2 regions of the Rhizobium sp. BT03 genome follow, and region 2 is predicted to be linked to the other one. Evidence: predicted binding sites of a transcription regulator. Region 2 holds the regulator's gene; the other holds the start of a gene.
What was found. The regulator LexA, encoded in region 2, represses DNA repair genes until DNA is damaged. The targets are predictions, from matches to a motif close to TGTTCNNNNTGTGTTCNG.

Region 1: the regulator LexA is predicted to act here: its motif matches at 2,109-2,126, upstream of QMO80_RS20075 (ribonuclease).

The regions. Positions count from the first base shown of each region.
Region 1 covers NZ_CP125640.1:4,128,605-4,135,203, forward strand. The annotation lists gene QMO80_RS20060 (CaiB/BaiF CoA-transferase family protein) at 1-46, opposite strand, end outside; gene QMO80_RS20065 (DMT family transporter) at 63-1,019, opposite strand; gene QMO80_RS20070 (alpha/beta fold hydrolase) at 1,037-1,981, opposite strand; gene QMO80_RS20075 (ribonuclease) at 2,141-2,881, shown strand; gene ettA (energy-dependent translational throttle protein EttA) at 2,981-4,630, shown strand; gene QMO80_RS20085 (metalloregulator ArsR/SmtB family transcription factor) at 4,792-5,817, shown strand; gene metF (methylenetetrahydrofolate reductase [NAD(P)H]) at 5,819-6,599, shown strand, end outside.
Region 2 covers NZ_CP125640.1:633,759-640,357, forward strand. The annotation lists gene QMO80_RS03065 (septum formation initiator family protein) at 1-123, opposite strand, end outside; gene eno (phosphopyruvate hydratase) at 260-1,534, opposite strand; gene kdsA (3-deoxy-8-phosphooctulonate synthase) at 1,676-2,521, opposite strand; gene QMO80_RS03080 (VOC family protein) at 2,521-3,414, opposite strand; gene lexA (transcriptional repressor LexA) at 3,611-4,330, shown strand; gene QMO80_RS03090 (ComEC/Rec2 family competence protein) at 4,311-6,599, opposite strand, start outside.

The DNA of each region.
Region 1 (6,599 bases), 1.0 Mb from region 2:
TCACCCGGATGCCTGCAAGCGGCGGCCTTTTCGTGGTCTGCGTCATATTCCCTCGTCGGTTCTTACGGCGCCAGCGTCGCCTCAGATGTATCGGATACAGGCTTTGAAGCAAAGCGGCGCTCGCGCCAGAGGATGTACAAGCCCGATGCCATGATGATGGCGATGCCGAGCCATTTGACCGCATCCGGAAAGTCGCCGAAAACCAGCCAGGCAAAGATCGTCGCCGAGACGATTTCGAAATATTGCAGCGGCGCCAGCGTCGAGGCGGGTGCGGCGCGAAAGGCATAGACGCCGAAGATGCCTGCAATTGCGGCCATGGCGCCGACGCCGGCGACGTAGAACCAGGCGCTGCCTTCGGGCATGACGGGATCGAAGAGATCGGAACCGCTTCCTTCGCCTGCAAAAAGCAGGATGGTGCAGAAGAGGAGGCCCCAGATGCCCATCTGGAACTGCATCGCCCAGGGATCCTCCCGGTGCGACAGGACGCGGGTCATCAGCACGAAGGTCGCGATGCAGAGGGCGCTGAGGACGGGCAGAAGGGCGATATAGCCGACCTCCTGAAAACTCGGCTGAATGATCAGCATCGCCCCGAAGAAGCCGACGCCGCAGGCGGTATAACGCCGCCAGCCGATCGTCTCCTTGAGGAAAACGCCGCCGAGGATCGTCACCATGATCGGCTCGACAAAGAAGATGGCAATCGCGTCGGCGACTGCCATGTATTTCAGCGTGGTGACGAAAGAGATCATCGAGACGGTGATGATCAAGCCGCGGATGGCATGGAACAGGCTCTGGCGCCAGGAGAAACCGGCAAAGCTGCGCCGCCATATCACGATCGGCAGCATGCACAGCGCCTGCACGGCGAAGCGGCCGGCCGTGACCTCGGCGGAGGGGACGGTGACGACGGCGAGCTTGGCAAAGATATCGATCAGCGGCGAGAACATCACCGAAAGGAACATCAGCGCGAGCCCTGTTGTTACCTCGGAGGCTGAGGAAACGGGGCGGGCGGAGGTGCTGCTCATGATGGAATCTCTCTGGTTCAGGATCTTGCCGTTTGGAATCTGGCGACGGCCTCGTCGCACCAGTCCGCGAAGGCGGCGGTTGCAGCATCCGCGCCGATCTCGTTCAGCGTTTCGTGCCGCATGTCCTGATATATCTCAGTGCTGATACGAGAGAAGCCGCAGGCTTTCAAATGGTTTGACAGCCAGAGCACGGCTTTTCCGCGCTCCGTCGCCGGGTCTTCTCCGCCGCCGACAAGGTGGATCGGCAGGTCGAGGGGCAGCCGATCCAGATGGAGCTTCTGCGGCGCGCGAAACGTCAGTTCGAAGACATCGAGCCAGAGCGAGACCGAGGCGTCGAAGCCGCAGAGCGGATCGGCGATATATTTGTCGACTTCATCGGGACGGCGCGACAGCCAGTCGAACTCGGTGCGGTGGGCGGGGATCGATTTGCCCCAGGCGGCGAAGGTGAGTTTCGGCAGCAGGCCGCTCGGCACGTCGGAGCCCTTCAGCATGCGTTCGGCAAGCAGGATCGCCTGGGCGGCGCGGCCGGCGAGGCCGACGGCAAAATTCGAATTCCAGACGGCGACGGCGTCGAAATCGGAAGGCGCCGTGACCGCGGCATTGAGGGCGATCAGGCCCCCCATCGAATGGCCGAAGAGGATCACCGGCAGGCCGGGATGGCGCATGGCCGCGTGGGCGCGCATGGCAAGGACGTCGCCGATCACTTTTTCGACGCCGTCCCGCCGGGCGAAGCGGCCGATCGGCGCGTCGGGCGCCGTCGTCTCGCCGTGGCCGCGGTGATCATGGGCGTAGACGTGATAGCCGCGCGCCGCCATCGCCTCGGCAAAAGCGCGATAGCGCTTCGAATGTTCGGCGAGACCGTGCGATATCAACAGGATGCCGCGTGCCGGGCCGGCGGCCTCGGCATGGTGATAGGCGAGCGACACCCCCGGCGCGGCGAGCCTTTGCGTTTCAGAAAACATCTGGATCCTCCCTGCCGCAACAGACCAGATCGCCGCCCAAAAGCAACATCGGTTCCCGACTTATCCGATAACAAATTGCGTTCCTGCTGCGATTCAGGGTTGCGGGCTTTTAATCTTCGTGCTTATTTGTTCCTGTATTGTTCTTTTTTGGGGGTTGAAATGAGCAGCATGCAGTTGCGTAGCGCGGCGTTCGCCGTATCGATGGTTCTTGCCGGCGGCGCGTTCGCGCAGGAGGGCAGTGGGGCAACCCGCTTTATTCTGTCGGCAAGCTGGCAGCCGGCCTTTTGCCAGACAAACCAGAAGAAGGCCGAATGTGCGAGCCAGACCGGTGAGCGCCCCGACGCGACGAATTTTTCGTTGCACGGGCTTTGGCCGATGCGACAGAACTATTGCGGCGTGAGCGCCGAGCAGAAGGCCGCCGACAAGGATGGCAAGTGGAGCACATTGCCGGCGGTCACGCTTTCGGCCGAGACGCAGGCGGCGCTGGCAAAGGCGATGCCCGGCACGCAATCCGGCCTGGAACGGCATGAATGGGTCAAGCACGGCACCTGCACGAAAATGAGCGCCGAAGATTATTTCGGTGTCGGCGTGCATCTCGTCGGCGCGCTCAACACCTCGGCCGTGCGCGATCTCTTTGCCGCCAATATCGGCAAGCCTGTTAAGGCCGAGGCGATCAAGGCGGCTTTCGACAAGAGTTTTGGGCCGGGTGCCGGCGACCGCGTCAAGATGAGCTGCCGGCGGGCCGGCAATGTCAAGATGATCAGCGGATTGACGATCGGGCTTTCGGAGGCCGCCGGGGCGGCGTCGGCGAAAGGCACCGGGCTTGGCGATCTGATCCAGGGCGCGGGAAAAACGACGTTCGGCTGCGACGAGGGCGTCGTCGACGCTGCGGGCTTCTGACCGGAAATCCTGCGTAAACCGGGTTTCGGCGTTGCCCGCAGGCGCTGTTTCGCCTACATAGCGGCACGAAATGAAGTTTCCCGCCCGGAGCAGCGCAGCATGGCACGTCAGTTCATCTATCATATGTCCGGCCTCAACAAGGCCTATGGCAACAAGAAGATCCTGGAGAACATCCACCTTTCCTTCTACCCGGATGCCAAGATCGGTATCCTCGGGCCAAACGGCGCCGGTAAATCCACTGTGCTGCGCATCATCGCCGGCCAGGACAAGGAGTATACCGGCGAAGCCTGGCTCGCCGAGGGTGCCACGGTCGGCTATCTCGAACAGGAGCCGCACATCGATCCCAACAAGACGGTGTTCGAAAACGTCATGGAGGGCGTCGCCTCGAAGACGGCGGTGCTCGAGCGCTACAATGAGTTGATGATGAACTATTCCGACGAGACGGCGGAAGAGGGAGCCAAGCTTCAGGATATCATCGACAGCCAGAACCTCTGGGATCTGGAAAGCCAGGTCGAGATGGCCATGGAAGCCCTGCGCTGCCCGCCGCGCGACGCCGATGTCACCAGCCTTTCCGGCGGTGAGCGCCGCCGTATCGCGCTCTGCCGCCTGCTGCTTTCGCAGCCGGACCTGCTGCTGCTCGACGAACCGACCAACCATCTCGACGCCGAGACCATCGCCTGGCTCGAAAAGCATCTGCGCGACTATCCCGGTGCCGTGATGATGATCACCCACGATCGCTACTTCCTGGATAACGTCACCGGCTGGATCCTCGAACTCGACCGCGGCCGCGGCATTCCCTACGAAGGCAATTACTCGGCCTACCTGCTCGCCAAGGCCAAGCGCATGCAGCAGGAAAACCGGGAAGAGGCCGGCCGACAGAAGGCGATCAGCCGCGAGCAGGAATGGATCGCCTCCAGCCCGAAGGCCCGTCAGGCCAAATCCAAGGCGCGTATCAAGTCCTACGAACAGCTGGTGGAGGCGGCCGAAAAGCAGCGTCCCGGCGACGCCCAGATCATCATCCCGGTCAGCGAGCGCCTCGGCCAGGTGGTGATCGAGATGGAAGGCATCACCAAGGGCTTCGAGGGCCGCACGCTGATCAACGACCTGTCGATCAAGCTGCCGCCGGGCGGCATCGTCGGTATCATCGGCCCGAACGGCGCCGGTAAGACGACGCTGTTCCGCATGATCACCGGCCAGGAAAAGCCGGACGCGGGATCGATTCGTATCGGTGAGACCGTCCATCTCGGTTATGTCGACCAGAGCCGCGATGCGCTGGACGGCAGCAAGACCGTCTGGGAGGAAATCTCGGGCGGCGCCGAAGTCATCAAGCTCGGCAAGTTCGACATGAACTCCCGCGCCTATTGCGGCGCCTTCAACTTCAAGGGCGGCGATCAGCAGCAGAAGGTCGGCAACCTCTCGGGCGGCCAGCGCAACCGCGTTCACCTTGCCAAGATGCTAAAGGCCGGCGGCAACGTTCTGCTGCTCGACGAACCGACCAACGACCTCGATACGGAAACCCTGGGTGCGCTCGAAAGCGCGCTTGAGGCGTTTGCCGGATGCGCCATCATCATCAGCCACGATCGCATGTTCCTCGACCGCCTGGCGACGCACATCCTGGCTTTCGAAGGCGAAGGCCATGTCGAATGGTTCGAAGGCAACTTCGAGGATTATGAGCAGGACAAGGTCCGCCGTCTTGGCCCCGATGCCCTCAACCCGGGCAGCCAGGCCCATAAGCGCCTGACACGCTGATCGCCGCCGTTTCTGCCGTCGAGAAACCCCGGTTCCTACCGGGGTTTTTTACGTTTGCCCTGTCGCAATTTGAGCAGGCAATTTCGCTCGCGTGCGAATTGCCGCTTGTCACCGTCATCCAAATCACATAAAGATATCTTTATATCTTGATTGGATCGAAGATGAGCGAACCCTTGAAGCTTGGACTGGATGCGCTGGTGGACGTCATGAAGGCGGCCGGCGAGCCCACGCGTCTGCGTCTTCTGGCGCTTCTCGACGGCGGCGATCTGACGGTGACCGATCTTACCGAAATTCTCGGTCAATCCCAGCCCCGCATATCCCGCCACCTGAAGCTGCTCGGCGAGGCCGAACTGATCGAACGCTACCAGGAAGGCGCCTGGGCCTATTTCCGCCTCAAGCAGGACGGCAAGGCGGCGATGCTGGTGCGGGCATTGCTGAAGCATGTCTCCGAGAACGATCCGACCGTGCTTCGCGACGGCGAGCGGCTGTCGCAGGTCAAGCGCCAGAGGGCCGAGCGGGCACAGGCCTATTTCAGCCGCAACGCGGCTGAGTGGGACGAGCTTCGCCGCCTGCACGCGGCCGACGAAGAGGTCGATGCCGCCGTCATCCGGCTGCTCGGCAGCCAGCCGATCGATTCGCTGCTCGACCTCGGCACCGGCACCGGCCGCATCCTCGAGCTTCTTTCCGGGCTTTACCGCCGGGCGATCGGTGTCGATGCCAGCCGCGACATGCTGAGCGTGGCGCGCGCCAATCTCGACAAGTCCCGCATCACCAAAGCCACCGTGCGCCACGCCGATATCCTGAACCTGCCGTTCGAGGGCCAGGATTTCGACCTGGTGACGATCCATCAGGTGCTGCATTTCTTCGACCAGCCAGAGATTGCGATCACGGAAGCGGCGCGCATGCTGCGGCCGGGCGGCCGGCTCGTGGTCATCGATCTTGCGCCGCACGCGCTCGAATATCTTCGCGACGAGCATGCGCATGTCCGTCTCGGTTTCTCGCACCAGGCGATATCCGACTGGCTGCACAGGGCCGGGCTCGACGTCGAGCAGGTCGTCGATCTTCATCCGGGTCAGCAAAGCGGGCAGGGGTTGACGGTCACCGTCTGGCTCGCGCGCGATCCGAGGCGCCTGATGGCTTCGAAACTAAGCGAAGGCGCCGAACCTACATTTGCCGGGAGAGTATGACATGGCTTTGAATAACGAGGCACGCGGCCGCAACATCGGGATCTCCTTCGAATTCTTCCCGCCGAAATCGGAGGAGATGGAAGGTCAGCTCTGGGATACGGTCAGCAAGCTGCAGGACTGGGACCCGGATTTCGTCTCGGTGACCTATGGCGCCGGCGGCACCACCAAGGCGCCGACGCTGACCGCCGTCACGCGTTTCCTGTCGCAGACGCCGCTCGCCACCGCTTCGCACCTGACCTGCGTCGGTGCGACGAAGGAAGAGACGCACCAGATGATCGAGACGTTCCGCAAAGTCGGCGTCACGCATTTCGTGGCGCTGCGCGGCGATGCGCCCGGCGGCGCCGGCGCGCCCTACCAGCCGCATCCCGGCGGTTATGCCAATGCGGCCGAGCTGGTGGCCGGCCTCAAGGCGGTCGGTGATTTCGAGATTTCGGTTTCCGCCTATCCGGAAAAGCACCCGGAAAGCCGTGACACGGCCGCCGATATCGACATGCTGAAGCGCAAGGCCGATAACGGCGCCGACCGGGCGCTGACACAGTTCTTCTTCGACAACGACAATTTCGAGCGCTACCTGGAGAAGGTGCGCGCTGCCGGGGTCTCGATCCCCGTCGTGCCCGGTATCATGCCGATCCAGAACCTGACGCAGTTGAAGCGTTTCGCCGGCGCCTGCGGCACGATCATCCCGGCCTTTCTCGATGAGCGCTTCGCCGGCTTCGACGACAAGCCCGAGGAGCGGGCGAAGGTTGCAGCCGATGTCGCCGCCGAACAGATCGAGGATCTCG
Region 2 (6,599 bases):
CGTTGCGCGCAGGCCGTAATCGCCGTGAATGCAATGATAGCCGAAATAGGAGAGGAAGGCGACCGTCATGGCCGGAATGACGAAGCGGCCGAATTTTCTCTTCTTATGATGCTTTGTCCACATACACGCATGCTCTTGAACGCATTACCAATTCGTTCAGCATAACGCCCAGAGATTAACCGTTCGTTGACCGTAAAAACGGGCAACAAAAAACCCGCGCCGGGAGGGGCGCGGGTCAAATTGTCGAAAGCAGATTCGATCAGCCGCGGATGATCGAGCGGCCGGCATACTGGGCCTGGGGGCCGAGGCCTTCCTCGATGCGGATCAGCTGGTTGTACTTGGCAAGCCGGTCGGAACGCGACAGCGAGCCGGTCTTGATCTGGCCGCAGTTGGTGGCGACCGCGAGATCGGCGATGGTCGAATCTTCGGTTTCGCCGGAGCGGTGCGACATGACGGCGGTGTAGGCAGCCTTATGCGCCGTGTTGACGGCGTCGAGCGTTTCCGTCAGCGAACCGATCTGGTTGACCTTGACGAGGATCGAGTTGGCGACGCCCATGCGGATGCCGTCGCGCAGGCGGGCGGAGTTGGTGACGAAGAGATCGTCGCCGACGAGCTGGGTCTTCTTGCCTGTGAGGTCGGTCAGCGTCTTCCAGCCGTCCCAGTCGTCTTCAGCCATGCCGTCCTCAATCGAGATGATCGGGTACTTGGCGGCAAGTTCGGCCAGATATTCGGCCATGGCGCCCGATTCGAGCGTGCGGCCTTCACCTTCGAGGACGTATTTGCCGTCCTTGAAGAACTCCGTCGAGGCGCAATCGAGACCGAGGTAGATGTCCTCACCCGGCCTGTAGCCGGCTTTCTCGACCGACTTGACGATGAAGTCGAGGGCTTCCGACGCGCTCTTCAGACCCGGTGCGAAGCCGCCTTCGTCGCCGACATTGGTATTGTGGCCCTGGGCTGCCAGTTCCTTGCGCAGCGTATGGAAGACTTCCGAACCCATGCGCACGGCTTCGGCGATCGTATCGGCGCCGACCGGCAGGATCATGAATTCCTGGAAGTCGATCGGATTGTCGGCATGGGCACCGCCGTTGATGATGTTCATCATCGGCACCGGCAGCAGGCTCGCCGAAGCGCCGCCGACATAACGGTAGAGCGGCAGGCCGGAGGCCTGGGCGGCAGCCTTGGCGACAGCCAGCGACACGCCGAGGATGGCGTTGGCGCCGAGGCGCGACTTGTTCGGCGTGCCGTCCAGCTCGATCATGATGTTGTCGATCTGGATCTGGTTTTCGGCGTCGATGCCGCCGATCGCGTCGAAAATCTCGGTATTGGCCGCATCGACCGCCTTTTGCACGCCCTTGCCAAGGTAGCGCTTGCCGCCGTCGCGTAGCTCGACCGCCTCATGCGCGCCGGTCGAGGCGCCCGAGGGAACGGCCGCGCGGCCCATGCTGCCGTCTTCGAGATAGACATCGACTTCGACGGTGGGATTGCCACGGCTATCGAGAATCTCGCGGGCGATGATATCGGTGATTGCAGTCATGGGTTCTTCCTGCTCGGTGGGTGATCAATCGTTCGAAGCCTGTCATAATCGAAGGCGTGCAAATTACAATGGCGCATTGCGGCACCCTCGACCTGCATGTCCGATCGTCGCTATAGCACGAACATGTCAGGCTTTTGACTGTCAGCCCTTGGCGACGGCGTCGAAGGCCAGCAGCTTTTCCAGAAGCCGCGGCATGTCCTTGAGATAGACCATGTTCGGGCCGTCGGACGGTGCGTTGTCGGGGTCCTGGTGGGTTTCGACGAAAACGCCGGCAATACCGGTCGCCACCGCTGCGCGCGCCAGCGTTTCCACGAATTCCCGCTGACCGCCGGAGGAATCGCCCTGCCCGCCCGGCTGCGCCACGGAATGGGTCGCATCGAAGACGACGGGCGCGCCCATCGATGCCATGATCGGCAGTGAGCGCATGTCGGAAACCAAAGTATTGTAGCCGAAGGAGGCGCCGCGTTCGCAGAGCAGCACGTTCGGGTTGCCGCTGGCGTTGAGCTTCTTCAGCACGTTCTTCATGTCCCAAGGAGCAAGAAACTGGCCTTTCTTGACATTGACGGCGCGGCCGGTCTCGGCGGCGGCGATCAGAAGGTCGGTCTGGCGGCAGAGGAAGGCCGGGATCTGCAGGACATCGACCACCTTTGCCACTTCGGCGCATTGCTCGGCCGTGTGAACGTCGGTCAGGACGGGAAAGCCGAACTCCTTCTTCAGGTCGGCGAAGACTTCCATGCCCTTTTCAAGCCCGATGCCGCGCTCGGCCGAGAGCGAGGTGCGGTTCGCCTTGTCGAAGGAACTCTTGTAGACGAGGCCGATTCCGAGCTTGGCACAGAGCTCTTTCAGCGTGCCGGCAACCATGAAGGCATGGTCGCGGCTCTCCATCTGGCAAGGGCCGGCAATCAGCGACAGGCGGCCGCTATTGGAAAAGGTGACCTGGCCTGCGCCCTCGCCGATCCTGACTTCCGAATTCGTATCAGTGCTCATCATCTTTCCTCGAAGGCGAAAAGCGTGCCTTGCCCGGGCGCCGGCTTCACCAAAATGCGGTTGTTCTTGCGCGTGTATGTCACTCCGTTAGCAGCCAAATGCGCTTCTGTCACGGCAAGATCGGCAACAGTGAAGAGGATCGCCCGGCCGCGCAGACCGCGATCGGCGGATGAGACGGCGGCCTCGAAATAGGCCTCCAGTCCTTCCGATGTCATCAGGCTGATTTTCGCATTCGGCGCCGCGATATTGACCCCGAAACCGGTTTTCTCGACGGCCGATTGCGCCATGGCAAGGCTGACGAAGCCGGCGAAGGCGGCGGCATCGGGCGCGCTGAGCGCGATCTCGGCAATGCCGGTCACGCCATTGGCGTGTGTCTCCAGCGCGCCGCGGTCGGCCGGCAATGGATTGATGCGCTGGCAGGTGAAGAGAAAGAAATCGGGTGCCCGCAGATCGCCCGCAAAGGCCAGTTTGAAGCTGCCGACGCTTTCAGAACCATCCGGCATTTTCATCGGCCGGCTGAACTCCAGCATCTCGCCGGCGCTCGATCCGCCTGAAATGAAGCTTTGATGGTCGATGCCGGCATCTTCAGTGCCGAAAACCACCGCCGAAAGCCCCTCATCGCCGCAGCGGAAGCGGAAAGCGCGGTTGCGGGCGGTGAAGACATTGCCTTGCCGCGCCGATGCCTCGCTCTCCTCGACGCTCGCGATACCGAGCGGCTCCAGATAGGTCTTGTCGGCAAAGAAGACGCAGGCATTCTCCGTTCCGAAGGGATGGCGGGCGTCGGCGGCAACGGTGAAGCCGAGCTTGCCGAGCCTTTCGCGCGCCAGATCGATATTGACGACCGGCAGCACGACATGATCGAGCGGGTGCGGTTTGGCGGCATGCGTGTTCATGATATCCCCTTCTGCAATCGCGAAGAGATGTGCGACGGCGCTATCCTCAATGCAAGACATGGCGCCAATCCGGCGAATGAAAATAAAAATCTCAACGAGTTGGCGGCAAGTTTTACGGAAATTTAGCCACTTGCGGAACACATATGGAACATATAGTGTCTGTTCTGGATTTGTTTCAATCAGGGGTCACACGCCGATGCTCACGCGCAAACAACAGGAGCTTCTCCTTTTCATTCATGAGCGCATGAAGGAATCCGGCGTTCCACCGTCTTTCGACGAGATGAAGGATGCCCTGGATCTGGCCTCGAAATCCGGCATTCATCGCCTGATCACGGCGCTTGAGGAACGCGGCTTCATTCGCCGCCTACCGAACCGCGCCCGGGCGCTCGAGGTCATCAAGCTTCCCGAAGCTTACAGCCCCAGCATCCAGCCCCGGCGCGGCTTTTCGCCGAGCGTCATCGAGGGCAGCCTCGGCAAGCCCCAGCCGGTCGCCGCCCCCGCACCGGTCAAACCCGCCGCCGACAACGGCAACTCGGTCTCGGTGCCGGTCATGGGCCGAATCGCTGCGGGCGTTCCGATCTCGGCGATCCAGAACAACACCCACGACATCGTCGTTCCCTCAGACATGCTCGGCTCCGGTGAACATTACGCGCTGGAGGTCAAGGGCGATTCGATGATCGACGCCGGCATCTTCGACGGCGACACGGTGATCATCCGCAACGGCAGCACAGCAAGTCCCGGCGATATCGTCGTTGCCCTCGTCGACGACGAGGAAGCGACGCTGAAACGCTTCCGCCGCAAGGGCGCCTCGATCGCGCTTGAAGCGGCCAACCCGGCTTACGAGACCCGGATCTTCGGACCGGACCGCGTCAAGGTGCAGGGCAAGCTCGTCGGCCTCATTCGCCGCTATCATTGACGCTGGACGGGCCGGTTTCGGCAAAACTGTTGCTGCGCCAGTCATAGGCACGATGGCGCATCCACGGCCGCGACAGGCTCTCGAATGCGGTTGCGACCTCCAGGCCGGCGTCCGCGAAGCGCAATTCGACGGAACCGGACCTGCGCAGCGTCTCACCGGTGAAGAGCGTCGCGCCTGAGCGGCAGCCGTTGAACCGCAGGCGAACAGACGTCACGACAATATCCGCCGCGTCGCAGGCCGAACCGAGATAGGCGGCATTGTCGATGACCGTTATGACGCGGCCATTGCCAAGCCTCGATGTACACCAGGCCTTCTTGACGCAGGAAAAGCGGTTTGCTTCACCGCCCGCGGCGGCCGCCCGCATCGCCGTCCTCGCTTCGTTTTGCTGATCGCGGGAAAGCCTGACGCGGCGGTCTTCTCCCTCCGGAGGAATAGCGGGGCCGTCCAGCATTTTCGGCGGGTGATGCGTCGGCAGGACCAGCGCTCTCTGCCATTGGTCGAAGATGAAATCCGGCGGGTTTTCACGGTTGGAAGCCATTGCCGCCACTGCAACCAGCGCGACCAGGCTGCCATCCTCGGAAATCACCAGATCCGGCGGTCGAGGGGCCGGGAGAACCAGCAGGATGAGCGTCGAGACGGCGAGGATCGATGTGCCGGCATGGCGCAGCCGGGTGCGCAGCAGCGTCAGCAACAGGAAGCCTGCCACGGCGACGGCGAAATACCAGGCGGGCAGACGGCCGACGCCGATATCACCGCCCCAGCCGGACACCGTCTTGGCGACAGCGATCACCAGGTCGAGACCGAAGCCGACCACCTCCCAGAGCGGAGCGTCCAGACCGAACGGCATCAGCAACATCGCCAGCAGCCCGGCCGGCATGACGATGAAGGAGATGATCGGCATCGTCGCGAGGTTTGCCGGCAGGCCGTAAGCGGTCAGCCGATGAAAATGCTCGATCGAAAACAGCGCCGTGGAAAAACCGCCGATCAGCGAGGTCAGCAGGACGCCGCCGAAGAAACCGGCGACGGCCACGACCGGGCGGAAGATCGGCAGCTTGAGCAAGGCGTTTTCGCGGACGCGCCGATCCTTCCACAGCTGATAGCCCGATACCAGTGCCAATGTCGCGGCAAAGGACATCTGGAAGCTCGGGCCCAAGACTTCGGAGGGTGAAATGGCGATGATAACAAGCGCCGAGAGAACGACATTGCGCAGGCTGATCGACGGCCGATCGAAGAAGACGGCGATCAGCATGATGGCCATCATGATGAAGGCGCGTTCGGCCGAGACCCCGAAGCCGGAGATCAGAAAGTAGGCGGTGACGGCGATGAGCGCGCCAGCGGCTGCGATCTTCTTCGTCGGATAGGCCTGAGCGACAACAGGAAAGAGGCTGAGCAGCATGCGAAAGCCGACGAAGAAAATGCCGGCCGACAGCGCCATGTTGAGACCCGAGATCGCGACGATATGGGCAAGGCCCGACTGGCGCAGCGCCTCCGTCGTCGCATTCGAGATGGCGCGCCGCTCGTCGGTCACCAGCGCGGCGGCAAAGGCGCCGGTGTCGCCGGGCAGGATCGACCGTATGCGGTCGCCGATGCTGCTGCGCAGCCGGTAGAGCCATTCGAGCAGAGCGTCCGACGTCGATCTTGCCGCTTGCGGACCCGCCTCCAAATCCTTCTCCGGAGCGCCGTAGAAGAGGCCGTTGGCGCCGATGCCGTCGAAATAGGCGCTGAAGGAGAAGTCGTTGAGTTCGGGAAGTGCGGGGCCTGACGGCGGCGTCAGCCGTGCCCTGCCGGTGACGATGTCGCCGATCTCGAAAGGCGTGTCGGCGCCGCGGACAATCGCGGTTATGCGCCCCGGCGGCCGCTTCAACTCCGGCGCTTCAGTGCCGGTGAGCGCAAGAATGTAGCGCCAGCGCCCGCGGCCGTCGCCTTCGCGCCGTTCGACACGGCCGGTCACGGTCGTCGTCACCGAGGAATCGAGGATCACGGTCGAAGCCCGCCAGCTCTCGAACTGTGCGCAGAGCATGCCGCAAACCACCAGTGCAAGCGCCAGCAGCGTTGCCCGCAACGCCGTCCGGCTGCGGCCGGTCATGAGAACCGCGATCGTCAATACGGACAGCGAGAGCAGCGATGCAATGAGCGGAAAATCGGATGCCGCCAGAAACCAGAAGGCTGCGCCGGCGCCAAGGAAGACCGGTGAAAGCAGCAGCAGGCGGCCGTGATCCGCCTCCTCGCTCAGCATGTGCCTGCAGGCCCGCAGCGAATGCCGGGCTGC